2 regions of the Pseudoduganella sp. R-32 genome follow, and region 1 is predicted to be linked to the other one. Evidence: predicted binding sites of a transcription regulator. Region 1 holds the regulator's gene; the other holds the start of a gene.

Region 1 (15,766 bases):
AGCGTCGACAGCGTGGCGCGCGACATCGTGAAAGCGGAAGACATCGTCGACTATACCCAGCATGAAAACCTGCCAGAGCGCGTGCTGAAGAAGTTTGGCGCAGCAGTTGGTTATGGCGCCATCAAGGCCGCCGCCGATGCTGCCAAGCCGAGCTTGCGCTGAAACTTGGCTCAGCAGTCAACATTGGCATTTTTGCTTGCCATTTCCCCGACGTGGACTATATTGACGGTGTAGTTCGATTCAAGGGGAGGGCGATTAGCAATCAATTCTTGAGGCAGACTACGCAGCCGCATTACGGATGCGGACTTGAGTGAATTCACATTCCTCGTCACTGTCTCTTTGGGAGGCAAGAGAACGGCGGCCCCTGGCCGCTGTTTTCGTTTCTGCGCCCTGGTCTTCGGTTGAAAAGCCGCCTTGCAGCAGCCACTCGAGCAACTCCGCTCCCTGTTGACGCCGCCACAACGCTTGCGGCATTGACCCTGCCTGGCCGCTCCAGCGCGCGACAGCCAATTTGGTTTCCAGCGAAGCGGCATGGGCCTGTGCCAACGACTTACGGTTGATGTAGAGCTTCATTGCTGAGATCTCCCAAAGAAATTCCTATAGCCCAGTCAGCAGATTCCTAATGCTATTTAAGTGTACCAACTCGACTGTCACGCCCTTTGATCTGCATCAATAGGGAGGCTTGCGGTAGCGTAAATCCGGTAAAATCCCGCCCCATGAGTAAATTATCCCTGGACCGAATCCTGCAGTCGCAAGGCTTCGGCACCCGTAAATACTGCCGCGCCCTGATCGAAGACGGTGACGTTTCCATCGGCGGCGAAGTGCAGGACAACTATAAAGCGACTATCGAAACCGACGGCCTGGTGCTGGAAGTGTTCGGCGAAGAGTGGGTGTATCGCGAGCACCTCTATATTGCCCTGTACAAGCCTTCCGACTACGAATGCTCCCGCAAGCCCAGCCACCACCCGGGCGTGCTGACCTTGTTGCCTGAGCAATTCACCTGGCGCGAAGTCCAGCCGGTCGGCCGCCTCGACCATGACACCACCGGCATGCTGCTGATGTCCGATGACGGCCCGTTCATCCATGCGCAGTCTTCGCCCAAGCGCCACGTGCCCAAGGTCTACCTGGCCACCACGGCCGAACCGGTGACCGACGAGCTGGTGGCCCAGATGCTGGCCGGCGTCCAGTTGCATGATGAGCCCGCTCCCCTGGCTGCCGTCACCTGCATCAAGCGCGGCGAGCACCAGCTCGAGATCGTGCTCGAACAAGGCAAATACCACCAGGTCAAGCGCATGCTCGCTGCTGCCGGCAATCATTGCTCTGCGCTGCACCGCTCCGCCATCGGCCAATTGCAACTCGATTCTCTGGGCTTGCAGGAAGGGGAATGGTGCTATCTCACCCCCGAACAGCTCGCGTTATTGGCGCCGGCCTGATCACTGTTTCTTCATCATGGCCGCATGTCCCGCGGCCATTTCCTGCTTGCTCAGGAATCCGTCCTTGTCGGTATCCATTTTCGCAAACATGGATGCCGACGCTTTGGCGTGCTCTTCGGCAGTAAGCACGCCATCGCCGTCAGAATCGACGGCCTTGATCTTGTCGGCTGCTGACATGTCCGACTTTTTCGTTGCCTGTCCCGTAATGGCCTTGTGTGCAGCAGTCATTTCTGCAGCACCCACTTTGCCATCATGGTTGGCATCCATATGCTCGAACATCCTCTTCGCACCGGCCGCATGTTCAGCCGCCGATACCTTGCCATTCTGGTCGGCATCCATGGAATTGAATTCCTTATCGACCTCAGGTCCGGCGATTGCCTGTGCCGAGATTAGTGCGCCTGCGATGAAGCTAAGTGCTTTCATATTGGCCTCCTAGCCACTAACAATGCTGAGGATATTGCCATCGAGATCCCTGAACCATGCCACTTTCATACTGCCGCCAACGTGTACGTTGCCCTCGCGTTTCAGGCCGGGCATATCGTAGTGCTCGAATATGACACCTTGCGTTCTCAAGCGTTCTGCAATTTCTTCCAGTTCGCTGCCCACGTTCCACATGACATTGGTTGCCTTGTTTGTACCGGCAAACTGCGACCGATAGACGTTGATCGTGCTGGTCCCACTGCGGAAGACCAGCACTTCCTGTTCGGGGCTGTCGAGCTTCTCAAGGCCGAGAACTTCACCGTAAAATTTCGCCGCCGCATCCAGATTCTTTACTGCGATCATCGCAATAGCATCTTTGTCTGCCAGCATATTCGCCTCCCGGCTTGAACTCGATGCGTGGAGATTAGGCCCCTGGGCGCTAAGCGTCCGTTCGCTGTCGCACACCGGGGCTGGCCGGTTTGTCGCAACAGCTTGCGCTTGCCCAAAGTGCTTAAACAGGGGCCGCATAGACTTCCTGCATGGCTTCCCCCAGTGATACCGGCTACAAACAGCTGTTTTCGTTCCCGGAGTTGGCGCGCGAGCTGTTGTGCGTGGCTGTGCCGCAGGAATGGACGAGAGCGGTCCGCCCAGACGACTTTGTACGCCTGAATGCCAGCTATGTATCGCCGAATGGCACGCATCGTCATGATGACGTCGTGTGGTGTGTGCATCGATCTCGTCGTCCGAGCATCCATATGCTTATCGAATTCCAATCGATCCCGGACAAATGGATGGCGACACGCATGCAGGGTTATGCAGCGCTACTTTCCGATGACCTCATCAAGGCGCGCAGGGCGACCCACGGAAAGGAACCGCTGCTGCTCCCCATCGTTCTCTATAGTGGCCGCGAGGCATGGCCGTATAGCCGGTCCCTGGGGGCATTCCGGCCGCAGGCGCCACCTGGCCTGGAATCGCTGCAGCCGGAACTAAATTATGTGCTGGTCGATCGAAGCATCGGACAGGGTGTCATCAGAGCCTTGCTTGAACTTGATCGGGCCGATGACGAGGCCAGCGATATTCCAGCGCTGACTCGAACGTTGTCGGTGTGGCTGGAGCGCCAGCACAATGATTTGTTGTCGAGGACGCTCACTGCTTGGGTGCAAATGCGTCTTTCTGCCCAGTTCCCCGATGCGGACATGGCCCAGGCGCTAACTATGGAGAAAATCGCCATGATGTTCGAACATGATTTTCGCAACTACACAGAGGTACTCGAGTACCGAACCTTGCTCCGCGGTCGACGCGAGGGGTGGGAGGAAGGCCGGCAGGAAGGCCGGCAAGAAGGCTTGCAGGAAGGTTGGCATGAGGGACAGCAGGAAGGGGCGAAAAACGCCCTGTTGGCTGAGCGGCGCAATACTGTGAGATTACTGCTCGAGCATGCTGGAAAGCCACTATCCCAGGCCGGTGCCCAGGTTCTGGAGCAAGCGGCGCCCGAGCAACTGCTGGACTGGATTCACGTCCTCATTGACAGCGCGAGCGTGCCGCCGGAGTTGTTATCGCGGTAGCGGCCAGGATGCATCCGATGGCAAGCCAGGCGATTATTGTCAGGCAGCCATCGGCGATGCGGCGCTTCGCATTAGATGGCGGTCAAACAGGCGGTCGTGGAAGGGCAGGGCGATCACATTGATGATCGGTTCCAACACTGCCGCCAGGCCACCGAACGCGATTGATCCAGTGGCAGCGTATAAGGTGCCGAAGGCAATGAGCGCATGCATTGCGGTTTGCGAGATTTTCTCGGCTGCGATCAATGCCAGCCGGCGGTGAGCGAAGCGCTGGCGCAGCGCGTGCCAGGCGCGCTCATGGAATGGCAGCAGCACGACGTTGATCACCGGTTCCAGCACGGCAGCCAGGCCGCCGAATGCCACCGACCCTGTCAATACGTACATCAGGCCGAAGGCGATGCCCATGTGGGCGGTGACTTGGCTCATTTTCTTCGCTGCGATTGCCATGATCGAATTCCTTTCTAGTTGAGCCAAATGGTAATGATTCGCATCCAGGAGGTAAAATTGATTATCTCTACCGAATCGATAGCATTCCTGAAATGAAACTTGCCACCCTTAAAGACGGTACCCGCGACGGCCAATTGCTCGTCGTCTCCCGCGACCTGAAAACTGCCGTGGTCGCCGATGGAATCGCCCGCAGCCTGCAACGCGCCCTGGATGACTGGACGTTCATCTCGCCCCAGCTTGACGACCTGTACCGCCAGCTCAACGAGGGCAAGGCCCGCCGCAGCTTCGACTTCGAGCCGAAGAACTGCATGGCACCGCTGCCGCGCGCCTTCCAGTGGGCCGACGGTTCGGCCTACGTCAATCATGTCGAGCTGGTGCGCAAGGCACGCAATGCCGAGATGCCGGCCTCGTTCTGGGAAGATCCGCTGATGTACCAGGGTGCCAGTGACGATTTCATCGGTCCTTGCGACGACATCGAGTTGAAGCATGAAGAATGGGGCATCGACTTCGAGTCGGAAATCGCCGTGATTACCGACGATGTGCCGATGGGCGCCACGCCCGACCTGGCTTTCCAGCAGATTCGCCTGCTGGTGCTGGTCAACGACGTCTCGCTGCGCAACCTGATCCCCGAGGAGCTGGCCAAAGGCTTCGGCTTCTTCCAGTCCAAGCCGGCCAGCAGCTTCTCGCCAGTGGCCGTGACCCCGGACGAACTGGGCGAAGCCTGGAGCGACGCCAAGGTCCACCTGCCGCTGCGCTCGACCTGGAACGGCAAGCTGGTAGGCCAGCCGAATGCGGGCGTGGACATGGTGTTCAACTTCGCCCAGTTGATTTCGCACCTGGTGAAAACCCGCAATGCGCGCGCCGGCACCATCGTCGGTTCGGGCACCGTGTCCAACAAGGATGCTAAAAGGGGCTATTCCTGCATCGCCGAAAAGCGCTGCCTGGAAATGATCGCCGATGGCAAACCGACAACTTCCTTCATGTCCTTCGGCGACACCATCAAGATCGAAATGCTGGATGCCGACGGCAAGTCCATCTTCGGCGCCATCGACCAGCAGGTCTGGCAATTGGGCCGTGCGAAAGCCGTGCCAGAGGCGGCGCCAGCCGCCGACGGGGCCGAGTAAGGCAGGTTTTCCCCGCTTTTTCCATCGATAGCTCTTGCTCGGCCGCAGCGATAATGGCACGGTCGATAACAGGAGCGGTCAATGGCTGAAGACAGCGAAGCCGAGAAAACAGAACCCGCGTCACAGAGGCGCCTCGAGCAGGCGCGTGAAGAAGGGGACGTACCCAGGTCGCGCGAAGTCGCGACCTTTACCGTTCTCATGGCAGCGGGTGCCGGCCTGTGGATGACCGGCTCCGGCCTGGTGCGCGAATTGAGCCGCAGCCTCACTTCGGGGCTGTCGCTGACGCGTGAGCAAGTCTACAACCCAGATGTACTGGTGACCCGCATCCTGGTCGATGTGGTGCACGTGATGCTGGCCTGCCTGCCGATCGCCGTCGCCGTGATGGTGGTGGCCCTGGCCTCGCCGCTGCTGGTCGGCGGCTGGCTGTTTTCGGCCAAGGCCTTCACCCCCAATTTCATGAAGCTGAATCCCATCACGGGCATCGGCAACATGTTCTCCACCAACTCGCTGGTGGAGCTGGTCAAGGCCATCATCAAGTCCATCATCGTCGGCGTGGTGGCCTATATGGTCATTTCGCGCCAGCAGCAGGAGGCAATCGGCCTGATGCTCGAGCCGCTGCATACCGGCAGCACGCATGTCATGAATATGCTGGGCTTCAGCTTCATCGTGATCGTCGGCGCGCTGGGCTTCATCGCCCTGATCGATGCACCGTACCAGATGTGGCATTACGCGAACAAGCTGAAGATGACGCGCCAGGAGCTGATCCAGGAATCCAAGGAGTCGGACGGCAACCCGCAAATCAAGGGCAAGATCCGCCAGCTCCAGCGCGAAATGGCGAAGAAACGCATGATGCAGGAAGTGCCGACCGCCGACGTCGTGGTGACCAACCCGACCCACTATGCGGTGGCGCTGAAATACGCCGAAGGCGGGCAGGGTGCGCCGCGCGTGGTGGCCAAGGGCACCGACGAAGTGGCGGCCAAGATCCGCGAGCTGGCCAAAGAGCACCGGGTTGCCATCCTGGAAGCGCCGCCGCTGGCGCGTGCCCTGCACAAGCATACCGAAATCGGCGATGAAATCCCGCCGCGCCTGTACGCCGCCGTGGCTGAAGTGCTGGCGTATGTGTACCAGATCAAGGCCTATCGTCCAGGCCTGCGCTACCCGGATCGACCGACCAGGCTCGATGTGCCGGACGATATGGACCCACTGAACAAGAAATAAACGGAGTAGAGAATGAACGCCCTGAACATGCCGCCATGGATGAGAGGCATTGCCGGTAACGGGCAAGCCCTGGCTGCGCCGATCCTGATCATCATGCTACTGGCGATGATGATCCTGCCCTTGCCGGCGTTCGTGCTCGACCTGTTCTTCAGCTTCAATATCGCACTGTCGATCATCGTGCTGCTGACCAGCCTGTACACGGTCAAGCCGCTGGACTTCATGGCTTTTCCGACCGTGCTGCTGGTCTCGACCATGCTGCGCCTGTCGTTGAACGTGGCCTCGACCCGCGTCGTGCTGACCGAAGGCCACACCGGGCCGGATGCTGCCGGCAAGGTGATCGAGGCTTTCGGCCACTTCCTGATCGGCGGTAACTACACCGTCGGTATCGTGGTGTTCGTAATCCTGACCATCATCAACTTCGTGGTGGTGACCAAAGGTGCTGGCCGTATCGCTGAAGTGGGCGCCCGTTTCGCCCTGGACGCAATGCCCGGCAAGCAGATGGCGATTGACGCCGACCTGAATGCCGGCCTGATCGGCGAACCGGAAGCCAAGCGCCGCCGCAATGAAGTGTCGCAGGAGGCCGAGTTCTACGGCGCCATGGACGGTGCCTCGAAATACGTGCGCGGCGACGCGGTGGCAGGCATCCTGGTGACCGTGATCAACGTGGTGGGCGGCCTGCTGGTGGGCATGATCCAGCACGATATGGGATTTGCCGACGCGCTGAAAAATTATGTGCTGCTGGCGATCGGTGACGGCCTGGTGGCGCAGATTCCTTCGCTGGTGATTTCGATTGCAGCCGGTATCGTGGTGTCGCGGGTCGCCTCCGAGACCGACATCGGCACGCAGGTGATCAGCCAGTTGTTCGCCAAGCCGCAAGTGCTGTTCATCACTGGCGGCATCATCGGCGGTCTCGGCCTGATTCCCGGCATGCCTAACCTGGTGTTCATCCTGCTGGCGTCGGTCCTGATCGGCTCCGGCTACATGCTGCAGAAGCGCGCGAAGGAAAAGGCGGAAACGGTTGCCGCGCAGGAGGCCGGCGGCCCTGGCGGTGGTGGCGCTGCCGGCGCCGCGGGCGGTGGGCAGGCGGCCCCAGAGCAGGAAGAGGCGACCTGGCAGGACGTGATGGCGGTCGATACCCTCGGCCTGGAAGTGGGCTATCGGCTGATCCCGCTGGTCGACAAGACCCAGGGGGGCGAACTGCTGAAGCGTATCAAGGGCATTCGCAAGAAATTTGCGCAGGAAGTTGGCTTCCTTGCGCCGCCGGTGCACATCCGCGACAACCTGGAGTTGAAGCCTTCTGCCTACCGTATCACGCTGAAGGGCGTAGAGGTCGGTACCGGCGAGGCATTCAACGGCCAGTACCTGGCGATCAATCCGGGCATGGCAAGCGGCACGCTGCCGGGCATGGTCACTACCGATCCGGCTTTCGGCCTGCCGGCCATCTGGATCGACGCCTCGCTGCGCGACCAGGCTACCGGCATGGGTTATACCGTGGTCGATGCGGGCACCGTCGTGGCCACCCACCTGAATCACCTGATCACATCGCATGCTTCCGAATTGCTTGGTCGCGCAGAAGTGCAGTCCTTGCTGGATCACCTGGGCAAGGATTCGCCGAAGCTGGTGGAGGACCTGGTGCCGAAGATGCTGTCGCTGTCGGCGCTGCAGAAGGTGCTGCAGAACCTGTTGGCAGAGGGCGTGCATATCCGCGACATGCGCACCATTATCGAGACGCTGGCCGAGTTCACGCCGCATACCCAGGATCCGAATGAGCTGACTGCGCAGGTGCGTGTGGCCCTGGGCCGGGCGATCGTGCAGCAGTTGTTCCCGGCCGGCGGGGAGCTGTCGGTCATGACGCTTGACAATCGCCTCGAGCGCTTGCTGATGCAGGCCATGACGAGTGGTGCCGGCGATGCGGCGGGCATTGAGCCGGGGCTGGCCGATACGATTGCCCAGCAGGCTGCGGCGGCAACGCAGCAGCAGGAGGCGCTGGGCGTGACGCCGGTGCTGCTGGTGCCGGGCGCACTGCGTCCGCTGCTGTCCAAGTTCCTGCGCCGCGCACTGCCGCAGCTGAAAGTGCTGTCGCATTCGGAGATTCCGGAGACGAAGACGATTCGGGTGACTTCGCTGGTGGGTGCGCAGTAAACCGGTAAACCAGGGTCTGACCCGCAGGGTCAGACCCTGTCTGCGGCGCGGCCAACGGGGTTGGTTGTGCGCCGTTGATCTTCGTCAAAAGTCAAAAGCTTCGAACCCACACCTGTCGGCCGTCGAACAGACAGGGTCTGACCCTGCGGGTCAGACCCAGGTTTACCGGGTTTTGAATTAAGCCGCATTTCCCAAGCTATTCCACCGATTGTTACCTCCACGCATCGTCAATAATCTGACCATGTGCGAATCTGTCGGAGTAGCAGGAAATGAACGTTAAAAAATTTACCGCCCCAACATCTCGTGAAGCGCTGCGCAAGGTGCGCGAAGCGCTCGGCCCGGATGCGGTGATCCTGTCCAACCGCGCCGTCGACGGCGCGGTGGAAATCCTGGCCCTGGGCGGCGACGATGCCGCCGCGCTGGCCCCGCACTCCCCGGATTCCCCCATGGCCGCACCGGCGCCGCAACTGGACCTGGCGCCGGCCCTGGTTTCCCAGCCGGCAGCGCCAGTGGTGCGCGCCACCGCACGCCCGGCGCCAGCCGCCCCGCGTGCAGCGGCCCGCCCGATCGCACCGGTAGCGGCTGCGCCAGCCGTGGACATGGACCGCATTTCCTCCCTGGTCGCCGAAGCCGTCGCCAGCGCCAAAGCCAGCGCCGCCGCCGAGATGACCAGCATGATGAGCGAGCTGCGCGCCATGCGCGGCATGATGGAAACCCAGCTCAACGAACTGGCCTTCGCCAACACCCAGCAGCGCGAGCCGCACAAAACCGTGGTGTTGCGCGAACTGCTGGCAGCCGGCTTCTCCGCCAGCCTGGCGCGCTACCTGACCGACAAGCTGCCCGCCACCCGCGACGGCGCCGAGGCCCTGCAGTGGATGCGCACCGTCCTGGCGCGCAACATCAACGCCATGAACAACGAAGACGCGCTGCTGGAAAAGGGCGGCGTGTTCGCCCTGGTCGGCCCGACCGGCGTCGGCAAGACCACCACCACCGCCAAGCTGGCCGCGCGCTGCGTGATGCGCCACGGCCCGGAAAAGCTGGCCCTGATCACCACCGACGCCTATCGTATCGGCGCCCACGAACAACTGCGCATCTACGGCAAGATCCTGGGCGTGATGGTGCACTCGGTGAAGGACGAAGCGGACCTGCGCATCGCCCTGAACGAGCTGCGCAACAAGCACACGGTGCTGATTGATACTGTTGGTGTCAGCCAGCGTGACCAGATGGTGGCCGAACAGGTCGCCATGCTGCAGGGCGTCGGCACCGACGTGCAGCGCATCCTGTGCATGAACGCTACTTCGACCCAGGAAACCTTGTCCGAAGTAGTCCGCGCCTACCAGGGCAGCGGCCTGGCCGGTGCCATCATCACCAAGCTGGACGAAGCCGCCTCGATCGGCTCCGCCCTGGACGTGGTGATTCGCCACAAGCTGCGCCTGTTCTACATGTCCAACGGCCAGCGCGTGCCGGAAGACCTGCACCTGGCCGACCCGGCAGCGCTGGTAGGGCGCGCTTTCGGTGGCCAGTCCGCCCCGAAATACGGCGATGCCGAACTGCCGCTGCTGGTAGCCGGCGCCGTCCATGACCCAATGCTGCGCGAGGTACGCTTTGGCTAATTTCGACTTCGACCAGGCCGAAGGCCTGCGCCGGATGCTGGCCGGTCCCCGGCCACGCATCATCACCTTCCTGTCGGCCACGCCGCAGGACGACAAGGGCGCCATGCTGGTGAACCTGGGCGCCTCGCTGTCGCAGGCCGGCAACGACGTGCTGCTGGTCGATGCCTGCGCCAGCGCCCACGGCGTGGTGTCCCGCCTTGGGCTGGACCACGGTGCCAGCCTGCTCGACGTGGCGCGCCAGCGCTGCGGCTTGAACCAGGTGTTGCATGCTGCACCGCAAGGCTTCAATGTGGTGTCGATGACGCGCGGCGAAGCGCGCCGCGGCCCGGACGAAGGGCGCCGCCTGGCCAAGGCCTTCGGCGTGCTGGCCAGCCAGGCCGGCATCGTGCTGGTGGACGGCGAGTTCGACGGCGAAGCCTTCCCGGTACCCTTGATGGCCAGTTCCGAGATCGTGGTACAGGTGTCGAATAGCGCCACTTCGATCAAGAATGCTTATATGATGATCAAGCGGCTCAACCATGAACTGGGCCGCCGGCCGTTCGGCATCCTGGTCACCGGCGCTTCGGAGGCCGAAGCAAGGGTGGTTTACGATAATATGGCACATGCGGCAAGCCGTTACCTGGCAGTCAACCTTGTTTCCATGGGTTCTGTGCCGGCTGACGAATACCTGCAGCGTGCAGCCCGCCTGGGTCGTGCGGTGGTGGACGCCTTCCCATTGGCCGGGGCTTCAGTGGCCTTCCGCCAGCTGGCAGGGCGTTTTGCGATGGGGAGCTGCAACCATTTTAGAGCCTGAAAAGAATTAGAACCTTTATGTACACGGTCAAAGGGAAGGTGGACAAGGATTCCTTGCTGACGACGCACATGCCGTTGGTCAAGCGCCTGGCCCACCATATGAAGGCAAAATTGCCGCCCAGTGTGGAAGTGGATGACCTGGTACAGGCCGGCATGATCGGCTTGCTTGACGCTATTAATCGATATGAAGAAACCCACGGCGCCCAGTTCGAGACCTACGCGGTGATGCGTATCCGTGGCGCCATGCTCGATGAATTGCGCTCTTCCGACTGGATGCCGCGCTCGATGCGGCAGGACATGCGGAAGATTGAAAACGCCATGGCCACGCTGCAGCAGCGCCTGGGCCGCCCGCCGACCGAGTCGGAAGTGGCGAAATCGCTCAAATTGTCGCTGGCCGATTACCAGGAAATGCTGTCCGAAGGCGGCGGCCACCAACTGGTGTACTACGAAGATTTTCACGAGGAAGACGGCAACGACAGCTTCCTCGACCGCTATGCCCATGATGAAGATGCCGATCCGCTGCGCGCGCTGCTCGACACCGACTTCCGCCAGGCTGTGATCGATGCGATTGAAGCGCTACCCCCACGTGAGAAAATGCTGATGGGCCTTTACTACGAGGAAGAGCTGAACCTGAAGGAGATCGGCGCGGTGATGGGCGTGTCCGAGTCCCGGGTATCGCAATTGCACACACAAGCCGTGGCGCGCCTGCGTGCCTCGCTCAGGGAGCAGGCATGGACTGGTCCAGCGTAGCCGGCGTCTTGCTGGCGCTGGCCGGCATCATCGTCGGCCAGGGGCTGGAAGGCGGCAAGGTGACTTCCTTGCTGCAGCCGGCTGCCTTCGCGATTGTTGTGATTGGCACGTTCGGCGCCGTCATGCTGCAAACCACCCGGCCAACCCTGCGCCGCGGGCTGACCATGCTGCGCTGGGTGTTCAAGCCTCCACCAGACAATCGCGCCCAGTTGGCGCGCGACATCAACAACTGGAGCATGCTGGCCCGCCGCGACGGGCTGCTGGCGCTGGAGCGCCCCATGCTCGGCGCCAAGGACAAGTTTGTCGCCAAGGGCTTGCGCATGATCGTCGACGGCATCAACCCCGACAAGATGCGCCAGTTGCTGGACATGGAAATCACCGCTTTCGAAACGGCCGAACGCCAGGCGGTGCGCATCTGGGAATCGGCGGCCGGCTACTCGCCGACCATCGGCATCCTGGGCGCTGTGCTGGGCCTGATCCATGTGATGGAAAACCTGACCGACCCGAGCAGGCTCGGTTCCGGCATTGCCGTGGCCTTCGTGTCGACCATTTACGGCGTCGGCCTGGCCAACCTGTTCTTTTACCCGATTGCCAACAAGCTGAAGACCATCGTCACGCGCCAGGTCTACCTGCAGGAGCTGACGGCGTCGGTGTTCTACGATATCGCCACCGGCGATTTCACGCGCGTCATCGATGAACGGATCGCGACCCTGATGCGGGAGCCGTGACATGCAATACCGCCGCGCACGCCGCAAGTTCGACGACGATCCTGAGAACCATGAGCGCTGGCTGATTTCCTACGCCGACTTCATCACGCTGCTGTTTGCCTTCTTTGTCGTGATGTACGCGGTCTCCTCGATCAATACCGGCAAGTACAAGGTGTTTTCCGATGCGCTGGGCGATGCGTTTGGCGGCGCCGGCGCTGCGCCGCCGACCAATACCGAAGTCCAGAGTCTGCCGATTCCGAATCCGGCTTCGCGCAAGCGCAATGAGGCGATCAAGAAGGAGAAGGAGCAGATGACGCGCCTGGCCAAGGACCTGGCCAGCACCCTGGCGCCCCTCGTCAAGGAGGGCAAGGTGCGGGTGACCCAGAATAGCCGCGGGGTGAGCGTGGAAATCAATGCTTCGGTGCTGTTCAGGGCTGGCGATGCGAGCCTGACCGAGGAATCGCGCGAGGCGCTGACGGCTGTGGCGACGCTGCTCAAGGACGACCCGCATAATGTGCAGGTAGAGGGGCATACCGATAATGTCCCGATCAGGAATGCGATCTTTCCGTCGAACTGGGAGTTGTCTGCGGTGCGGGCGGGCAGCGTGGTCAGGCTGTTTATCGAGTCGGGGATTGCTGCTTCACGCATGACGGCGGTGGGGCATGCGGACAACCAGCCGGTGGCGTCGAATGACAACCCGGAATCGCGGGCGCGCAATCGGCGGGTGGCGGTGACGATCCTGTCCGGGATTCCGGATCCTGCTACTGAAATTCCAAGCCCTTAAACCCTTAAACCGGTAAACCGGGGTCAGACCCATAGGGTCAGACCCCAGTACGCGGCGGTCGCTGGCTGGGGTACGACCCTGCGGGTCGTACCCCGGTTTGCCGGTTTTACGCGCGCAGCCGCTCCGGATGCGGCACCTGCTGCCGCAGCTTTTGCCTGCGCCGCCAGTGCCACGCAGTCCCGATCGCCGCCACCAGCAACACCAGCGCCGCCATCGGCCAGGCCGACGTCTGCAAATTCTTCCTGGCTTGCTCGTCCATCAACTCCTCAGGAAACGGCCTTGGCTCCGTCGGCACCACCTGCCATTTGCTGCGATCCTCCGGCGCACGCGCCATGAATTCATCGATCGAATACGCCGGCGCCGAACCAAACGCCCGGCTGGAAGGCACCTGCGGAATCCGCACCAGCATCACAGCCTCCACATCCGACTGCAACTGCTGTTCGAAGCCGCTCAACTGGCGTCCAGCCTGCCCGCCCAGCACGTTCAGCAAATCCTTGCCCAGCGCATCGAATGCCACCGCCGGGTGCAAGCGGGTCTGCTCCTCGGTGAAATAGCTGTAGGCCTTCTTGCCGCTGGCAATGCTCATCTCCTTCGCCGCCATATACGCAAAGGCGCCAACGGCTTTCAGGCGATTGGTCGGCCCTTGCAGCGGCCATTGCCAGCCCAGCTTGCGCAGCACGTCGACATTGATCCCCGTGCAGTTGGCAGCCGCATGCTGGTAGCTGAAATGATGGGCATAGAAATCGCGGAACACCTGGTTCACGTTGGCCTGGTAAGCCTGCGCCGTGCGCGGATCCTTCAGCACGGCCACCAGCATGTACGACGGCCGGTAGTACTGCTGGCCGCTGTTCAGGTCCATCAGGTAGTTATCCATCGGCAGTGCCGACGCCACGATGCCTTTTTCGCTGTACGAATCCAGGCCGTAGAAGTTATTCACCAGCCAGTCGGACCACTCGCCTTGCGGCCCCAGCCGGCCGGTGGCGATGGCGAAATGGCCGCCGTAAGCTTCGTCGTCGTCGCCCTGGGCGCCGCTCAGCATCATGGCCAGCACCGGCTTGCCGGACAGGTCGGCCGGCGTGGCGCCGGGGCGCTGCCACACCTTGCGCACCGTGTACTCGCCGCGCGCGCCGCCCTCGGCATGCCGTACGAAGCCCTGCAGGTCGTCGGCGCCGGACAGCGGCTGCACCGGCAGCTTGCCGGCATCGATCACATAGTCGCGCGGCCAGATCGTGCGCGCCACGAACTGCTGCCCGGCCTCATCCCATTGGCCGCGCACGCGCACCTCGCGCTGACGGAAGAAGGCTTCCGAGCTCGCGTTGAAATAGGAGCGGTTGGTGGCGATCTTTGGCGCGAGGCGGAAGTTGAGCGTGGTCCCATCGGCCGTATGCAGCGCTTTGCCGTCAAAGCGCGCCTGCGGCACCAGTTGCGGCGAACCGAGCCAGACCAGGCCCGGCGCATCCTTGGCACTGGCGGGCGGCAGGGCGATCAGCTCGTCCTGGAAATACCACAAGGCCTGTTTCTGGCCGCAGTCCTTGCAGCGGCCATTGGCCAGTTGATAATTGTCGGCAGGCTGCAAGCCGAACTGTTCCCCGCCAAGGGCGGAGTGAACGGAGGCAGCATCAGCTTGGGCGGTCGTGGCCGCCAGAATAATTCCTGAGAGAAATGTACGCATGCGCCCATTATGCAGAAGGTTGCATAAAAAGTCACACATTTCGAAAGTTCCGGCGCCGTGCCGGTTGCGCAAAGGCCTAGCCGGCGATGAAGCCGCGGCGCGTCGTGCCGGTGGTCGTCATGCCGCTCGGGCCGTAGACCGTGGTCTGCTGCGGGCGCAAGGCCTGCAGCGCGCCCTGGGTGTGGCCCAGGTGCTTGTTGATCAGTACGCCGTTCAGGCGGTTCAGTTCCTTTGCCGCCCGAGTCTGGTCCAGCAACTGCTGCCACAGGATATTGGCGGCATCGTCATGCTGGGCTTCCAGCCAGGACTCCATGCCCAGTTCCATCGCTGGATAACCGGCGTCGGCCAGGGCGCGGTGGCGCGCGGTGGCCAGGGTGGCCATTTCATTGACCAGGGCCGACTTGTGCGGGGTCAGCGAGGTCAGGTGGTCGATGTCGGCCGCTACCAGGTCTTGCTGTTCCTGTTTCAGGACTTCCAGCAATTCCGTGATCTTGCTTAACTCAGCCTGCAGGCTGTGTTTGGGGGAGACTGCGGCCATCATGCTTCCTTAGCGTTGCTTACGCGCGTGCAGCAGGTCGCGGACCGTGTCCAGCAAACCGTCTGCCACTTTTTCCGAATTGACCTGGAACTGGCCGTCAGCAATTGCCATCTTGATGCGTTCGACTTTCTTGGTGTCGAACACGGCATTGCTGGCTGCTGCGCCACTGGCCGCCATTGCCTGTCCTTGCGGGGACAGGCGCACATTGTCGGTACTTGCCTGTGGTGCGGTGGAAGTCGCTGCGGCAGTCCTGTCCGCGCTGCGCGCGTTGCCGGACGTCGCGGGCGAACTCGGCAAGCCCGGCGTGTTCTTCAATGTATCGTTGATCTTCACAGCATTATCCTCGTCTGGTTGGAGTACTTTACCCCGGCATACGAGTCTATTACGGCAACCTGCGGCCAAACTTTAGCTGGCATCGTGAAACTTGTTCAAAAAGCTACTTCGACCAGTCCGCCCAGGCGGGCAATCCCGCTGATTTGCTGGCCATTGCCGGTGCGAACTGCCACTACCTGCCCCTCGGCCGCCGAACCGGCCGCCTTGCCTTCGGCCGAAACCGAGAAGCCGTTG
Region 2 (15,766 bases), 3.3 Mb from region 1:
TTGCGCGAGTTCCAGCTTGCCCAGGGTTTGAAGGCCGACGGCGTGGCGGGACCGCGAACTTTCATCCGCCTGTCGCAGCCGGGCCGGGAGACCGAGCCGCACCTGTTGGCCAAGGCGGGTAATTAACATGTCCTATATTCTCGAAGCACTCAAAAAGGCGCAGGCCGAACGCCAGATCGGCAGCACCCCGACCATCCACGCACCCACGCTGGCCAGCGTGCCGGCCGGGCAGGGGGCGCGCAGCAGGCGTACGCCGGTGATCGTGGCCATGGCCCTGATGGCAGCCGCCATCGCCGGCCTCGCGACGATGCTGGTGCGCCAGCAGCCGGCCGCGAGCCAGCAGCCCGCCGCAAGCGCGCCGGTTGCCGCCGCTCCGGCCGCGGGTCCAGCGGCCGCCAACGGCAGCGCCACGCCTGTGGCCACGGCTTCCGGCCCGGGCGGCAACGCCCACAGCGCACCGGCAGCTCCTGCAGTCACCGTTGCCGGCGCCGCCCCGGCAGCGCCGGCCGCAGCGGTCACCGCAAGCCAGGCGCCAGCACGCCCAGGAGAAGCGCCTCCTGCACAGCAAGCTCCCGGCCAGCCAGCGGCCAACCAGCGTGCTGCCGACGCCCACGTCGCCGCTGCGCCACCCGCAGCCCGCGCTGCGGAGGCTCCCCGGTTGCCCGCCCAGAAGCAAGCCGGAAACGCGGCCCGCGGTGCAGACGTGACGCAGGCGGTCCCGGTCGCAGCGCAACCGCAGGCTGCAGTCCCGGCGCCAGCGCCGGCAGAAGAACAGGTGCAATCCCTGCGCGAGCTCCCTGAACCAATCCAGCGCGCCATCCCCCAGATCACCCTTGGTGGCTACATGTATTCGAAAAATCCAGCCGATCGCCTGCTCCTGATCGACAAAGTGCTGCGCAGGGAGGGCGAGGAAGTGGCCCCCGGCCTGATCCTGGACAAACTCCAGCCCAAGCAAGCCATCTTCAGCTTCCGCGGCTACCGCTACCGGGTACCGCTATGAGCAGCAAGCAGAACGTCGTCGGCGTCACCGGCCCCTCGGGCAGCGGCAAGACCACCCTGATCGAGTACCTGGTCACCGAGCTGGCCGCGCGCGGATGGAAAGTCAACGTCATCAAGCATAGCCACCATGACTTCGAGCTTGAGCCGCCAAGGAAAGACAGCGCCCGTTTCCGCCATGCCGGCGCCGCCGAGGTGATGATCGCCTCGCCTTATCGTTTCGCCATCATCCATGAACTGCGTGGAGCCGAAGAACCCGGCGCCGACGAGCAACTGGCCCGCCTGCAGCCCGCCGACCTGACCCTGGTGGAAGGCTTCCATGCATGGCAAATCGACAAGCTGGAAGTTTACCGCGCCATCGCCGGCCAGCCGCCGCGTTACCTCGACGACCATACGATTGTCGCCGTCGCCTCCGACCAGCCCGCCCCGGAAGGCCTGCCGCCCCGCCTGCAATGGCTCGACCTGAACCGTCCCGACACCGTTCTGGCCTGGTTAATCAAAAAAATCGCGCGTCAGACCTAAAGTTCGCCAAATCCCATCCGTAAATCTGGATAGATATCAGTGGGAGGTTTAAATGGATGCGGTGAGCATTGCAAAGCTGGCAACAACAATGGCCGATACGAGCAATCGTACCGAGGTTGGTTACGCCGTGTTAAAAAGAGCAATGGACGTGCAAGCCTCCAGCGCCCAGGCCCTGATCGAAGCGATTCCGCCAGCGACGCCTGCCGCCAACCTGCCATCCCACCTCGGCCAGAACATCAACACGACCGCCTGAACGCCGGTCGCCAGACCTCGCGCAGGCCGCAACGAACCCGCCGCACCGGCACCGGTGTCAGCGGGTTTTTTTTATGGTCTAATCGCAGACCTGCAAACCTACAGAGGAGACTCCGCATGAAAAACCGTCAAGCCCTGATCGCCGCCGCCCTGGCCACCGTCTGCGCCGCTACCAGCAGCGTTGCTTCCGCAGCCCAGGACAAGCCAGCAGCGGAAAAAGAAAAGTGCTACGGCATCGCCAAGGCTGGCCAGAACGACTGCGCCACCGGCACCCATGGCTGCTCCAACCAGGCCAAGACCGACAATATGGCAGGCGAATGGAAATTCGTCGCCAAAGGCACCTGCGAAAAAGCCGGCGGCAAGACCGCTGCGCCAGCCAAATAATCAATGACGCAACACGCGGTGGCGCGGGGAGCAGGCATTGGATTGCGGGCACCGCACTACCGCCAGTTCCTCGAGCAGCGGCCACGCGCCGCCTGGCTTGAAGTTCACACTGAAAACTACCTCGACCAGGCCGGCGGCGACTTCCACGTATTGCAGGAACTGAGGCGCGACTACGCGATCAGCCTGCACGGCGTAGGCCTGGGCCTCGGTTCGGCACGCGGATTCAGTGCCGGTCACCTGGAGCGTGTCGTGAGCCTCGCCCAGCGCATTGAACCGGCGCTGGTCTCCGAACACCTGTGCTGGGGCGCCATTGTCGACCGCCACCTCAACGACCTGCTGCCGCTGGCGCTGAACCACGCCGCGCTCGACCTGATGGCGGAGCGGGTAGGACGCATGCAGGACGCCCTTGGGCGCGCCATCCTGCTCGAAAACGTTTCCAGCTTCGTGCGCTTCGCCGACGACGCAATGAGCGAAGCAGAATTCCTCGCTGCGCTCGCGCGCCGCAGCGGTTGCGGCCTGCTGCTGGACGTGAACAACCTCTACGTCAACCAGCTGAACCACGGCGAAGACGCCATGGCGGCGCTGCAAGCGATCGCCCCCGGCACAGTCGGGGAAATCCACCTCGCCGGACACCTCGTCACACCCGATGCCGTGGTCGACCATCACGGCGCAGTCGTCGCCGATCCGGTCTGGCGGCTGTACGAAGCAGCGTTAAGCCGCTTCGGCGCCGTCCCCACGCTGATCGAATGGGACACCGATATCCCGCCCCTGGAAGTCCTGCTTGGCGAGGCCGGCAAGGCAGCTGCGATTGCCGAACACTTCCCGCCTCCTGAGAAAGTCGACTGGGGCTCCGGGAGCCGGAGCGGGCAATGCCTGCCGGTCGGCTGCGACGCCTTGGCCGCGCAGCAGCAAGCATTTTCCGACGCCTTGTTCTCGCCTGCTGCCGAGGCCACGCTACAGCTCAGGCACGGCGAACGCTTCGGCCTGTACCGAGGCAACCTGGCTTCGACCTGGACCAGGGCCCTGGCCGCCGCTTATCCTGTGATTGCGCAACTGGTGGGCGCAGAATTCTTCGCCGCCCTGGCGCGCGAATACGGCCGCGCCCACCCTTCCGACAGTGGAGACCTGAACCGCTTCGGCGCACACTTCGAGCCCTTCCTGCGCAGCTTCGAGCACGTCAAGGACTTGCCCTACCTTCCAGACATGGCGTGCCTGGAATGGCAGCTGCACCGCATCCATTACGCGCGGCACGAGCCCGCGCTGCAGGCGAAGGACATCAACCCGCAAACGGTGGAGGGCCAAAGCTTCCCCTGGCAGCCTACCGCCAAGCTATTTGAATCGGAATGGGCAGTCGTGCCCCTCTGGCTGGCCCATCAGGGCATGCCATTCCCACGGAAGATGGACGAGCCAAGCCGCGCGCTGCTCAGCCGCCCCGAATGGACAGCCCAGGTCACGCTGCTGCAAGTGCCGCAATACGCAGCGCTGCAGGCATTAAAAGAAGGGAAGGCATTCGGCGACGCGCTCGACGCCGCCTTTGCGCTGGATGAGAACTTCGACGTTGCCGCCAGCCTCCAGCAATGGCTGCAGCAGCAAATCCTAGTTAAACGCCCGCATTAACTTGTCTTCGCCGGACAAGTCCCGGTGCAGCAGGTTGGCGCGGTGGGTCGCCTCGATCATGCGCAGGAGCTGCGCGTCTTCACACCGTTCCAGTTCCTCGTTGGCGGCCAGCAAAGCCTGGGCGAGCTTGGCGCGCGCCGACTGGTACAGCACGCTGGTGTAATGATCGGTATTCTTGAGCAGCTCCTCGGCATTCTCGATGACCTGCCGCAGGTCGCCGATCAGTTGTTCCTGGGACTGCACTTGCTTCTCGTCGGGACCATCCATGGAGCTAACCCTCCGCGCGGATCAATCAGGCCGCACTGCCCTCGGCATGAACGTCGATCTGCACGTCGCCCAGGCGCACCTTCTGGCCCGCCCGGATCTTCGCCGTCTTGCGCAACTCCTGTTTGCCGTCGACCTTGACGTCGCCGCTAGCCACGATCTGCTTGCCGGCGCCGCCGCTGTCGCACAGGCCGACCACTTTCAGGAGCTGGTTCAGCTCGATGTACTCGCCTGTCAATTCGAAATCTACTTTCTGCATTTTAATCCTCTTTCTGTTGGGTTGGCGCGGAGGTGTTGTATTCCCACCTGGCATTAACCCTTGCCGCCTGGCTTGGTCATCTCCAGTGGAACAATCCACTCGTTGAACTGGCTTTCGTTCACAAAACCAAGGGCCAGTGCGGCTTCTTTCAAGGTCGTGCCCTCGTGCTGCGCCTTCTTCGCGATTTGCGCGGCGCGATCATAACCGATGTGCGGGGCCAGGGCGGTGACCAGCATCAGCGACCGTTCCATCAGTTCTTCGATGCGGCCCAGGTTCGGCTCGATACCGTGTGCGCAATGCTCGTCGAAGCTGCGCATGCCATCGGCCAGCAGGCGGGCGCTTTGCAGGAAGTTGTGGGCGATCAGCGGCTTGAAGACGTTCAGCTCGAAATTGCCGGACGAGCCGCCAACGGTAATGGCCACGTCGTTGCCGAACACCTGGCAGCACAGCATGGTCAGTGCTTCGCTTTGGGTGGGGTTGACCTTGCCCGGCATGATCGAGCTGCCCGGCTCATTCTCGGGGATGCTGATTTCACCGAGGCCGGAGCGCGGGCCGGAAGCCATCCAGCGCACGTCATTGGCCAGCTTCATGAGTGCCGTGGCCAGGGTTTTCAGCGCGCCGTGAGCCGATACCAGGGCGTCATGCCCGGCCAGTGCGGCGAACTTGTTGTCGGCGGTGCGGAAGGGGAGTTTCAGGCGGCTCGCCAGTTCGGCTGCGATACGGCTGGCGTACTCGGGGTGCGAATTCAGTCCCGTGCCCACCGCGGTGCCGCCGGCTGCCAGTTCCAGCACGGCGGGGAGGGTGGCTTCGATGGCTCTCTCCGCATAGTCCAGTTGGGCGACGTAGCCGGAAAACTCCTGGCCAAGGGTGAGCGGTGTTGCATCCTGCAGGTGCGTGCGGCCGATCTTGACGATGCCCTCGAACGCCTGCGCCTTCGCCTGCAAGGTGGCGCGCAGCTGGCGCAGGGCTGGCAGCACATTGTTCGCGACTGCCTGCGCCGCCGCCACATGCATTGCGGTGGGGAAGATGTCGTTCGACGACTGCCCCTTGTTGACGTCATCGTTCGGGTGCAGCTTGCGCCCTTCGCCGCGCTCGCCTCCCATCAGCTCGGAGCCGCGGTTGGCCAGCATCTCGTTCATATTCATATTGGACTGGGTGCCCGAGCCGGTTTGCCACACGGCCAGCGGGAACTCGCCCGGATGCTTCCCATCCAGGACTTCATCGGCGGCCTCCATGATGGCCTTGGCTTTGACGCTATCGAGCACCCCGAGGTCGACGTTCACCTTGGCCGCCGCGCGCTTCACGCTGGCGAGGGCGGCGATCAGTTCGGCCGGCATGCGTTCGCTGGAAATGCGGAAGTGCTCGAGCGAGCGCTGGGTCTGCGCACCCCACAACTGGCTGGCTGGAACTTCAATCGGGCCAAAGCTGTCGCGCTCGGTTCTGCTGTTCATGTACGGCTCCCTCGTTGGAAAGTGATGACTGGATTCTAACGCCAATGCTGCTTACTCTGCCGAGGCCTACAAAATCGGGATATTCTGCCGTTAATGAGTACATTGAAGTAATAGGCCTGTCCTCCATGTTAAGCAAACGATTGATCATTCGCGCCTTTGCGCTGCCGATCTGCGCTGCTGCCCTGTGCGGTTCGCTGCGGGCGGCCGAGCTGGGCGAAATAAAGGTCAATTCCCACATTGGCCAGCAGCTTTCGGCGGACATCGAATTGGTCGACCTGACTGCGGCCGACCTGGCCGACATCCAGGCTCGGCTCGCCAATCCGGACGTGTTCAAGGGCGCCAATGTGGACATGCCGCCTGCGCTGGGCGGCCTGTATATCTCGATTGCCAAGCGCGACAACAAGCGCTTCCTGCACCTGACCACGCTGCAGCCAGTGAATGCCGAGGCCTTGCATCTTTTCCTGGAGTTGAATAGTGGAGGGCGGCAGATCATCCGAGCCGCTTCGCTCTGGCTGACGCCGGAACCTTCGGGCCAGCGCGCTGCGGCTGTGGCCGCGATGCCGGCGGCGGAGCCGCTGCCTATGGCCGTTGCAGCAAGCAAGCCGGCCGCAGCCCCTCCCACATCGGGAGACAACGGCGAGGCGGGATTGAATGAAGCCGCCCAGCGTGCCTTTGCCCACCGCCAGCAGGTCGCCTTGGCGAAGGCACAGGAGCGAAGTGCCAACCCTGCGCCGCAAGCTGCACTGGTCACCGGCCCGAAGGCGGGGCCAGGCCTTGGGTCCGGGACGACGGCGCCTGTCCGCCAGCCAACCTCCAAACCGGCACAGCTGCCCACAGCCGTTCCCGCTGCGCCGGCGGCTTCCGCGCCCGCACAGTCTTGCGCCCCTGCGCAGCAGGTGGAAGCCCAGCTCCGTCAATGTGAAGCCATGACAAGCAAGCTGGCCGATATCGAAGGCAAGGTGCATCGCCTGCAAACCGCCATGGTGGCGCCTGCTGCCGCTGCGCCTGCGCGAACAGTCGAGTTGAAACCCGAAGCCGCGCCTGCCAAGCCAGCCGTTGCCCCGAACAAGCCAGGCGCGACGCCAGCCAAGCCGGGCGCCACTCCTGTCAAGCCCGGCGTTGCAGCAGATCTCGCGGCCAACCCGCGCAGCCGGCTGGCCATGATCGCCGGTGGTGTGCTGGCGGGGTTGGCGGCGCTCGGCGGCCTGATCTACTTCCTGCGCAAGCGCCAGGCGAAAGGCCCGCTGAAGATCTGGCAATCCTTCCGCAAGAAAGGGAGCGCGGAGGATGACGTGCCAACGCTGGAGGACGCAGTGGAGGTTGCTGCACACTAGTAACTACCGTTGCATTCCAGTGCTGGACAAGATTTTTTTACCTGCGTTATACTGGGCTCACACGGACCGGGTTCTGCCGCAGTCACCACCGATAGCGTGACGCGAACCGCAGAGCGACGTTGAAGAAACGACCCCGTCTGGAAGCAGTTCATAGCCGACTGAGGCGATATGAACGCCGGGTGCAACCGGCGCTGAGGCGACGCCAGGAGATACCTGGTGCTCGCCCCTCCGAATTCCAGGGCGCCCCAAGCGGGCGCCTTTTGTTTTAAAGGGTACGTCCCTTTAAAACAAAAAAGCGCCCGGAGGCGCTTTTATTGAGGGGCAGGCCGACTTAGCCGTTCAGGCGACTCTGCCAAGGATCGGTCACTTCGCGGATGGTGCGGTCGTTGGCCATGATCTGCTTCAGCAGTTCGATCTTGCGCTTGCGGGCGTCACCCTGCAGGGGAGCGGCACCGCCCATCAGGGCTACCGAAGCCGCAGCGCACTGGTTTTCCATGCTGTCGAGCGAATCCCAGTCGCTGGCTTGCGCGGCGCCCACCATCTGGCTGGTCAAACCGGCAATTTTTTCGTAGGTAGCGAGAATTTGGGTCGAGGACATTTTGAGCCTTGGATTCTGTGCGCGGAGTACCGCATGTCAGGATTAACGTCAGGCTCGGAAGGAACTTTAGGGTCTTTTTGAAAAATATTTGAGAAAATTCCAAAAAAATGCCGTTGCGCCCCCATCCCAAGGGTCACAACGGCAGACATCAAGCGAAATCGATTAGCTGATCAACTCATCCAGGCCGGCGCTCAGCTCGTCCAGCGATGGCATCTGGTCAATCAGCGCGTTCTCTTCCAGGCCCAGGCTTTCGGCAACTTCGGTCGGGTAGCAGGCCGCGATTGCGTCCGGGGACAGTTTGTTCTCGTCGACGCGGGCACGCCAGGCCGCCAGGTGAATCACTGCAGCCAGTTCGTTCTCGCCGGGATTAGGGATGGCGGCAATGGTCTCGCCAAAGGTTGGCGGGAATTTCCAGCGGTTGGCCAGTTCGGCGCCCACGTCGGCATAGGTGTAGCCCAGCGCGTTCTTTTCAATTTCCAGGCGGCGCTCGTCCAGCGGGCTTGCCACTTTGTCGAGTGCCTGCGCTTGCTCGGACATGCCGGCATGGATTACCAGCTGGCCGATCGCATGCATCATGCCAATGGTGAAGGCGAGGTCGGTGTTTTGCTTGCAAGCCTTGGCGATGAACTTGGCGCCCACGGCGGTGCGCAGGCTGTAGCGCCAGAACTGGCGCAAATCCATGCCGGGAACGGTCTTGAAGCCGCTCACCAGGCCGGAGCTGATCACCAGCGTGCGCACGGTGACAAAGCCCAGCATCAGGATGGCATCTTCAACGGTGCCAATCGAACGCGACACATGGTAGTAGGCGGAATTCGCCAGGCGCAGCAGTTTGGCGCTCAGCACGGGGTCGGCCGACAGCTTCTTTGCAATTTCCTCGGTGGAGACGCTGGCCTTGTCGAAGCTGCTGATCAATTCGTCAACAACCTTCGGGGCGGTTGGCAACGCAGTTGGATTCTGGAACAGTGCTTCGAGCTTCATGAAAAATCTCCTCTAAATTCGGCGTTGCTGTGGGTGAAACTATATAGCGATTCCAGAGGGGAGTGCAGCAAGTTTTTAACATTCGTTGGCCGCGCTGCACAGCATTCCCAGCTTTCTGCATTTGATCCCCGAAATTTGCAGTCTGTCGCAACGGGGCGATGTCACGCTTGCGTTGCAGTTAGAGTGCAGCCTGGCTCATTCCGCCACTTATAACTAGATAGGGATACAAAAAATGCAAGCATCCAACCGCGTTACGCCGCTCAAGCTGGCCCTTACCCTGGCCTTCTGTGGAGCCACCTTTGGATTGGCCCCGGCGATTGCCCAACAGGCAGCCCCGGCCGCGCAAACGCAAGACGCCGTCCCGCTGCCGGGCGACGATTTCTTTGGCCATGTGAACGCCGAATGGCTGGCCAAGACCCAGATCCCGGCCGACAAAGGCAGCTGGGGCGCCGGTTCGGCGCTGGGCGATGCGACCAACGAGCGCATCGTCAAGCTGATCGACGAAACCGCCGCCAAGTCGCCAACCGGCGACACCCGCCGCGTGACGGACTTCTACCGCAGCTTCATGGACGAAGCGGCAATTGAAGCGCATGGCCTGAAATCGCTCAAGCCGGAACTGGAAAAGATCGACGCCATCAAGGACAAGGCCGCGCTGGTTCGCGCCCTGGCTACCTCCATCCGCGCCGACGTGGATCCGCTGAACTCCACTAATTTCTACACCGAGAACCTGTTCGGCATCTGGATCGCACAGGGCCTGACCGACCCGAAGCACTACACTCCATACATCCTGCAGGGCGGCCTGGGCATGCCGGACCGTGCCTACTACCTGGACGACAACCAGCGCATGCACCAGCTGCGCACCGCCTACCAGGCCCACATCGCCGCCATGCTGAAGCTGGCCGGCTATAGCGAGCCGGAAACCCGTGCCGCGCGCGTGTATGAGCTGGAGCGCAAGCTGGCCCAGGCCCACGGCAGCCGCGAGGATTCGGCCGACATCCAGAAAGCCAACAACACCTGGACCATGCGCGACTTCGCCGCCAAGGCGCCAGGCATGGACTGGCGCGCCTTCTTCCGCGCCGCCGGCCTGGGCAAGCAGAACAAGTTCATTGTCTATCACCCGACCGCAATTACCGGTAGCGCCGCCCTCGTGAATGAGATGCCGCTGCAAGCCTGGAAGGACTTCCTGGCCTTCCACACCGTGAACCACTTCGGCGGCTTCCTGCCGAAAGCCTTCGTCGACCAGCGCTTTGAATTCTACGGCCGCACCATGAACGGCACGCCGCAACTGTCGCCGCGCTGGAAACGCGGCCTGAGCGCAGTCAATAACGCGGTGCCGGATGCCGCCGGCAAGATGTACGTCGAACGCTACTTCCCGGCTGAAGCCAAGGCGCGCCTGCAAACCATGGTGGCCAATATCGTCGACTCCTTCCGCAAGCGCGTCGATGCGCTGGACTGGATGGCGCCTGCCACCAAGAAGGAAGCGCAGGAAAAACTGCGCACCCTGTACGTTGGCGTGGGCTATCCGGACAAATGGACTTCCTACGAAGGCCTGGAAATCAAGGCTGACGACGCCATGGGCAACGCCCTGCGCGCCGAGCAGTTCCACTACAAGCAGCAGCTGGCGAAACTGGGCAAGAAGGTTGACCCAACCGAATGGTGCATGCCGCCGCACGTGGTGAACGCCGTGAACATGCCGATGCAGAATGCGCTGAACTTCCCCGCCGCCATCCTGCAGCCGCCATTCTTCGACATGAAGGCCAGCGATGCGCTGAACTATGGCGCGATCGGCGCCGTGATCGGCCATGAGATCAGCCACAGCTTCGACGACCAGGGCGCCCAGTTCGACTCCAAGGGCCGCCTGCGCGACTGGTGGACCAAGGAAGACGGCGAGCACTTCAAGCAGGCAGCCGCCAAGCTGGTGGCACAGTACGACGCCTATGAAGCCTTCCCGGACCTGAAGTTGAACGGCACCCTGACCCTGAGCGAAAACCTGGCCGACCTGGCGGGCCTGGCTGCAGCCCTGGACGCCTACCACGTTTCGCTGGGCGGCAAAGCCACCCCGGCGCAGGACCGTGACTTCTTCAACGGCTACGCCGCAAGCTGGGCCAACAAGGCCCGCGACGCCTCGCTGCGCAACCAGGTCATGACCGACGGCCACTCGCCGGCCAAGTGGCGCACCTACACCGTGCGCAACCTGGACGCCTGGTACCAGGCCTACGACGTGAAGCCTGGCCAGAAGCTGTACCTGGCGCCTGAACAGCGCGTGCGCGTCTGGTAAAGTAGGAGGATGGACGACATCGAGCAGATCACCCGCCGCACGCTGGAACACTACGAGCGCAACGCGCAAGCCTTCCTCGAAGGCACGCGCGACCACGACGTAAGCCAGAACATTGCGGCGCTGCTCGATGCGATTGAAGGAACGCCTCCGTTCCGCATCCTCGACCTGGGTTGCGGCCCTGGCCGCGACCTGCGCACCTTCAAGGCGCTTGGACATGAGCCGGTCGGCCTCGACGGCTCAGCCCATTTCGTGGAAATGGCGCAGAACTGGAGCGGATGCACAGTCCTGCACCAGGATTTCGTCGCGCTGGACCTGCCGCCCGTGTCGTTTGACGGCATCTTTGCCAACGCCTCCCTGTTCCACGTTCCCAGTGCCGTGCTGCCCGATGTGCTGAAGCGCCTGCATGCAGCGCTGAAACCGCGCGGCGTGCTGTTCAGCTCCAACCCTCGCGGTCACAATGAGGAAGGATGGAACGGTCCTCGTTATGGCTGTTACTACGATTTCGAGACCTGGTTTGAAGTCGTCACCGCAGCCGGCTTCGAGCCCATCACCCACTATTACCGCCCGGCAGGCTTGCCGCGCGAACAGCAGCCATGGCTGGCTTCAGTCTGGCGTAAAGCCTAGTTCTGTTAGCTTGCGTACAGTGGGTCTCGATGCCGATTCGTATCATTTGCTCGTCTCACTTTTTTAATGAGGAGCGCATCATGAACAAGGACCAAGTGAAGGGCAAAGCCAAGGAAATCGGCGGCAAGATCCAGGAAGAAACCGGCGAACTGGTCGGCAGCTCGAAACAACAGGTGAAGGGCGTCGCCAAGCAGGTTGAAGGCAAGCTGCAGAAACAGCGCGGCGACCTGCGTGAAGCCATCGACGATGCCACGGACGAGCTGATCGACCGCGGCAACCGTCAATAAGTGAACACACGGCAAGGCCGGCCCTCCCGGAGCCCGGCCTTGCTGTGCTAATCAGCTACAGGTAGGGCAGGGCTTGGCGAGCGCGAATGCGGCGTGGTCGTGGGCGTCATAGGTATAAATCTGCCCGTAGCCGTTGACTGCCCAAGCCTGGACCGACAGCGCTTCCGAAAATGCCGCGTTGTCGCATTCGCCCAGGATGTCCGACACCGTGACGTCTTTCCCGTAGACGAAATCCGCGCCTTGGGTAAAGCCATGGGTCCCCGCAGGGTCGCCACTTCTGCCGGTCGTGTCCGCGGCCCCGCTGCTGATTGATGTCGCCGCCCGAGTTGTCTGGAACGTGAACGTGGCAAAGTGGTTCGGATGCCGGGCCAGGAATGACACGTGCGCCTGGCTGTCCGGGCCGGCGTACAGGTGGAAACCGCATTCCGGGTCTGCCGAGACTCCCCCGTCCACTGGCAGGATATCCGCCGCGCAGCGGTTGTTGTCGACGCGCAGTACCATGCGGAAGGCGCAGGTCTGTCCTGCTTCGCGCACCCTGTTGTACTCTGGTGCGCTGCTGGTGGTCAGGACGGGTGCTCCGGCCGGTTGATCCATGACGCGCAAATCGATATGCCGGGCATCCCAGTCCACGACCCTCGCGCCGGATGAGTCAAACAGTTCCAGCTTCACTTCATACAGGCCGGCGGCCATGTCTTCCGCCAGCACTGCGTCGGCTCGCGGCGCGCCGGGCAGGATATCGGTTTCAAAGTAGGCCGTCGCCTTGTCAATATGCTCCGACATCTCGTACCAGTAGCCTGAGGTGGACGGGGGATTTGCGGGCTGGATCCTGAACAGGTTTTCGGGACTTGGGCCGACAGCGGGCACTGGACCCATTGGTTCGGATGGATAGCTGTCGCCGTCGCGGTAATAGCGGTAGACGGCATGTGTCATCACGCGCCAGTCGCCCAGCGGAACCGAACCGGGAGCGACAATGGTTGATGTGCCGTTCGGCCCGGTCAAGCGCCGATATGACCATTGATAGTAAGGAATCCCCATCGCGATCAGCGTGGTCCGGCTGAAGTCGACGCGCATTTCCAGGGTGCCGCCAAGCGGTGCTCCGCCCAGGGTCGTACCTTCCGCGCCGGAGGTTTGCAACTGGTTTACCGTGATATTGGAGCCGATGGTGTTGAAGATCAGCTGGCAGCCGGACAGGTCAAGGTTCGGGTCGCACGATGGCACCCTGGGGTCGGTGATACGGATCGTCACCTCGCTGCCGCAATGGTAATTCCAGTAAGTATGGCAAGCCATGGCGGGCCGGTAGACCGTCTCGTAGCCTGCGCCAAAATTGAACTCAACCCAGAAATACAGGTCGGGCTGGTCGCCGTGGCAGGGGATGATCAGGGTGGCGTCGAAGTGGCCATTCCCGTCGGTTTCGACGACGGCCATCTCGTCACAGCGCAGCCGGTGCCACCAGTGCGGCCAGTAGCAGAACCATGGAATCAGCACGGTCCAGTTCTCACGCAACATCGCCCTCAGGTGCGTCGACGACGCGCTGCGCAGCATGCGCGGCAAGCCGGCCGGCATGTCGGGCATCTGCAGCGCCATGTCGTTCATTGCCTGTGCTGCCTTGGAAGGAGCCGGTTGTGCAAAGCGTAACGGCAAGCGCAGGGGACCGGGATCGGGGTCTGGTACGGGCGGGAAGCGCAGGATGGCCAGCAAATCGTCGCGCAGGTGGAACAGGTCATGATCGGGCAGCGTATCGATCCAGAACGGAATGCGGTCCACTTCGCAGATGTGCACTCGCGCATGGCAGATCGGGCGATTATCGTCGTTTCGCACTACGCGGCCGCGCACACGGCAGAAGCAGAACGGCCAGATGTCGATCAGGGAGCCTGGAATGTCGATCAGGCTCTCCAGGCGGCCTTCGACATGCAGCACAGGTTCATAGGCGCCCATGCGTTCCAGCCTGGCCGGCGTTGCCTTGGCGTCGAGCCGCTCGTTGAACGGTGCGACGAACAGGCGCATATGCCCCAGTCCTCCCGGTGGCAGCGCAAGTTCCGCCTTGCCTTCCTTCACTTCAACGCGCTGCTTGAGTTGCTGTTGGGTGTCGAACAGGTAAAGCACCAGGGGATGTTTGAAGTCGGGACGTTCCTCGCTGGTGATGTGGAACGTAATGGATTTTTCGGCGGACTGAGCCATGGCACACCTCGCTAATGTTGACAATCCAGGGGATTTGCCACCCTGGGTTCCAGGGCGGCATAGCGAGCAATGTATTGCGCATGGGCCTGATGCGAATTGGTGCTGGCACTCAGATTTCGGTGATGGCCCTACTCAGTTTTCGCCGTTTGCGGCGCTTATTCCTCGCCGGCCGGGACGCCCAGCGGGAACATATGGCGGTACGGCTTGGCCTCGGCCCAGGCCCGGGCGAAGGAGGGGCGCGCACGCAGGCGCGCCAGATAGGCCAACACATGCTCATGCAGGGCAGGAATCGGATGTGACCAGTGCGCATACAACAGGAAGGGGGCGGCTGCGCAATCGGCCATGCTGAATTCCTCGCCGGCTGCCCAGATGCGATGTGCCATCACGTTGTCCAGCCACGCGTAGGCCGTATCGAGCTTGCGCCGCGCTTCGGCCGTGCCGTAGCCATCGTGCTCGCCTTCGGGGCGCAGGACGTCGGCCACCAGTTTTTGCTGCGGCGTGGCGATGTGGTTGTCGAAGAAGCGGTCCATCATGCGTACTTCCAGCGCCGCCTTCGGATCAGTGGGGAGCAGCTTTACCATCCCGGGATAGTGAAGCGCCAGGTGTTCGATCACGATGCTGGCCTCGACCACCATGCGCTCGCCGTCCAGTAGGATGGGGAATTTCTGGATCGGCCACAGTCCGGCAAACTGTGCGCAGTTTTCAGGATGTTCCGGCGACAGCATGCGGTACTCGAACGGCGTGCCGTTTTCATATAGCGCAATCAGCGCCTTCATGGAATAGGATGAAAGGGGATGGTAGAAAAGTTGCAGGGACATGAGGACTCCGTCGGTGGTGGTTGGATCGTACCACTACGACGGATGAGACTTTCTTAAATCGACATCTCGCTTCACTTCATTAACATCAACGCGGCCAGTGACCCCAAAAGGCAGGTAAAGCTTAGTCCTGCAATCCAGTTAAGGATGACTCTCGATGCTCGTTGCTCGTCTTTGAGAAATGCGGTGATTCTTTGCTTCATATCTTTTCCTTCGTGGGTACTCCCAGTCTGGCAGGGGAATGGCTATTTGCAAGCGAGCCCGAGCGCAAAAAGAACGACGCAATGCAAAACTGCGGCAATAATCATTGTGAATGTAGATACGCAAAGTAGTCGGTAGTGAAGGAGACAGGCGGCGACCGATCTAAACGTGATTGTCGGTTCGGCTACTGGGATTAGCGCTCCCAAGACGGCGAGCATGCAAGACCACCCGCGAGGCAAATGGTTCGATAGGCGTGCAGATCTTGCCGGCGATGAAGAGCAATGCCAGCGGGGCGAAAACCGGTAGCATGATATTGATGGAGAACCAGCCCATCTTATAAGCGTAGCGCGGCAGTATCGGCACGGGCTTGAGGCGCAGCAAAGAAAAAGCCCGCCGGATTGCGCGGGCGGGCTTCAGGGCAGGGCGCTTGGTCCGGGCCTTAGTTCGATTCCGGCTTCAGGTGCTTGCGGAAGAAGGCGTCGATGTAGGTTTGCACGTGGCGCTTGGCCAGGCGGTTCGACACGCCGTGCTTGGCGCCCGGGTAGGTCATCAGCTCGAACTGCACGCCGCGGTTCACCAGCGCATCGATCATCTTGGTGGTGTTGGTGAACAGGACGTTGTCGTCCGCCATGCCGTGGATCAGCAGCAGCTTCGACTTCAGCCCGTCGACGTGATAGAACACGTTCGATTGCTTGTAGCCTTCCACGTTGTCGGATGGGCGGTCCATG

What was found. Region 1 encodes FliA, which starts transcription of late flagellar genes. Its sites were predicted from a motif close to CTAAAGTTTNNNNNNNNNNNGCCGNTA; they were not measured.
Region 2: ACN9MU_RS10250 (flagellar protein FliT) is a predicted target of FliA. The motif match lies at 7,721-7,747, and genes of this name have one in related genera.

Annotation. Positions count from the first base shown of each region.
Region 1 covers NZ_CP183987.1:5,563,216-5,578,981, reverse strand. The annotation lists gene ACN9MU_RS25490 (S49 family peptidase) at 1-162, shown strand, start outside; gene ACN9MU_RS25485 (hypothetical protein) at 280-573, opposite strand; gene ACN9MU_RS25480 (pseudouridine synthase) at 717-1,433, shown strand; gene ACN9MU_RS25475 (EF-hand domain-containing protein) at 1,434-1,856, opposite strand; gene ACN9MU_RS25470 (VOC family protein) at 1,866-2,243, opposite strand; gene ACN9MU_RS25465 (Rpn family recombination-promoting nuclease/putative transposase) at 2,393-3,415, shown strand; gene ACN9MU_RS25460 (DUF2061 domain-containing protein) at 3,455-3,859, opposite strand; gene ACN9MU_RS25455 (fumarylacetoacetate hydrolase family protein) at 3,952-4,983, shown strand; gene flhB (flagellar biosynthesis protein FlhB) at 5,065-6,201, shown strand; gene flhA (flagellar biosynthesis protein FlhA) at 6,214-8,343, shown strand; gene flhF (flagellar biosynthesis protein FlhF) at 8,613-9,956, shown strand; gene ACN9MU_RS25435 (MinD/ParA family ATP-binding protein) at 9,949-10,749, shown strand; gene ACN9MU_RS25430 (RNA polymerase sigma factor FliA) at 10,767-11,498, shown strand; gene ACN9MU_RS25425 (flagellar motor protein) at 11,480-12,226, shown strand; gene motD (flagellar motor protein MotD) at 12,228-12,989, shown strand; gene ACN9MU_RS25415 (hypothetical protein) at 13,096-14,661, opposite strand; gene ACN9MU_RS25410 (flagella synthesis protein FlgN) at 14,738-15,202, opposite strand; gene flgM (flagellar biosynthesis anti-sigma factor FlgM) at 15,209-15,532, opposite strand; gene flgA (flagellar basal body P-ring formation chaperone FlgA) at 15,628-15,766, opposite strand, start outside.
Region 2 covers NZ_CP183987.1:2,234,433-2,250,198, forward strand. The annotation lists gene ACN9MU_RS10200 (AAA family ATPase) at 1-126, shown strand, start outside; gene ACN9MU_RS10205 (general secretion pathway protein GspB) at 128-1,000, shown strand; gene mobB (molybdopterin-guanine dinucleotide biosynthesis protein B) at 997-1,518, shown strand; gene ACN9MU_RS10215 (YjfB family protein) at 1,571-1,771, shown strand; gene ACN9MU_RS10220 (DUF2282 domain-containing protein) at 1,888-2,154, shown strand; gene ACN9MU_RS10225 (DUF692 family multinuclear iron-containing protein) at 2,158-3,771, shown strand; gene ACN9MU_RS10230 (DUF883 family protein) at 3,751-4,038, opposite strand; gene ACN9MU_RS10235 (RNA-binding S4 domain-containing protein) at 4,064-4,294, opposite strand; gene fumC (class II fumarate hydratase) at 4,348-5,745, opposite strand; gene ACN9MU_RS10245 (type IV pilus assembly protein FimV) at 5,871-7,079, shown strand; gene ACN9MU_RS10250 (flagellar protein FliT) at 7,411-7,677, opposite strand; gene ACN9MU_RS10255 (HDOD domain-containing protein) at 7,840-8,655, opposite strand; gene ACN9MU_RS10260 (M13 family metallopeptidase) at 8,888-10,933, shown strand; gene ACN9MU_RS10265 (class I SAM-dependent methyltransferase) at 10,943-11,557, shown strand; gene ACN9MU_RS10270 (CsbD family protein) at 11,638-11,844, shown strand; gene ACN9MU_RS10275 (hypothetical protein) at 11,896-14,022, opposite strand; gene ACN9MU_RS10280 (glutathione S-transferase family protein) at 14,178-14,840, opposite strand; gene ACN9MU_RS10285 (DPP IV N-terminal domain-containing protein) at 15,478-15,766, opposite strand, start outside.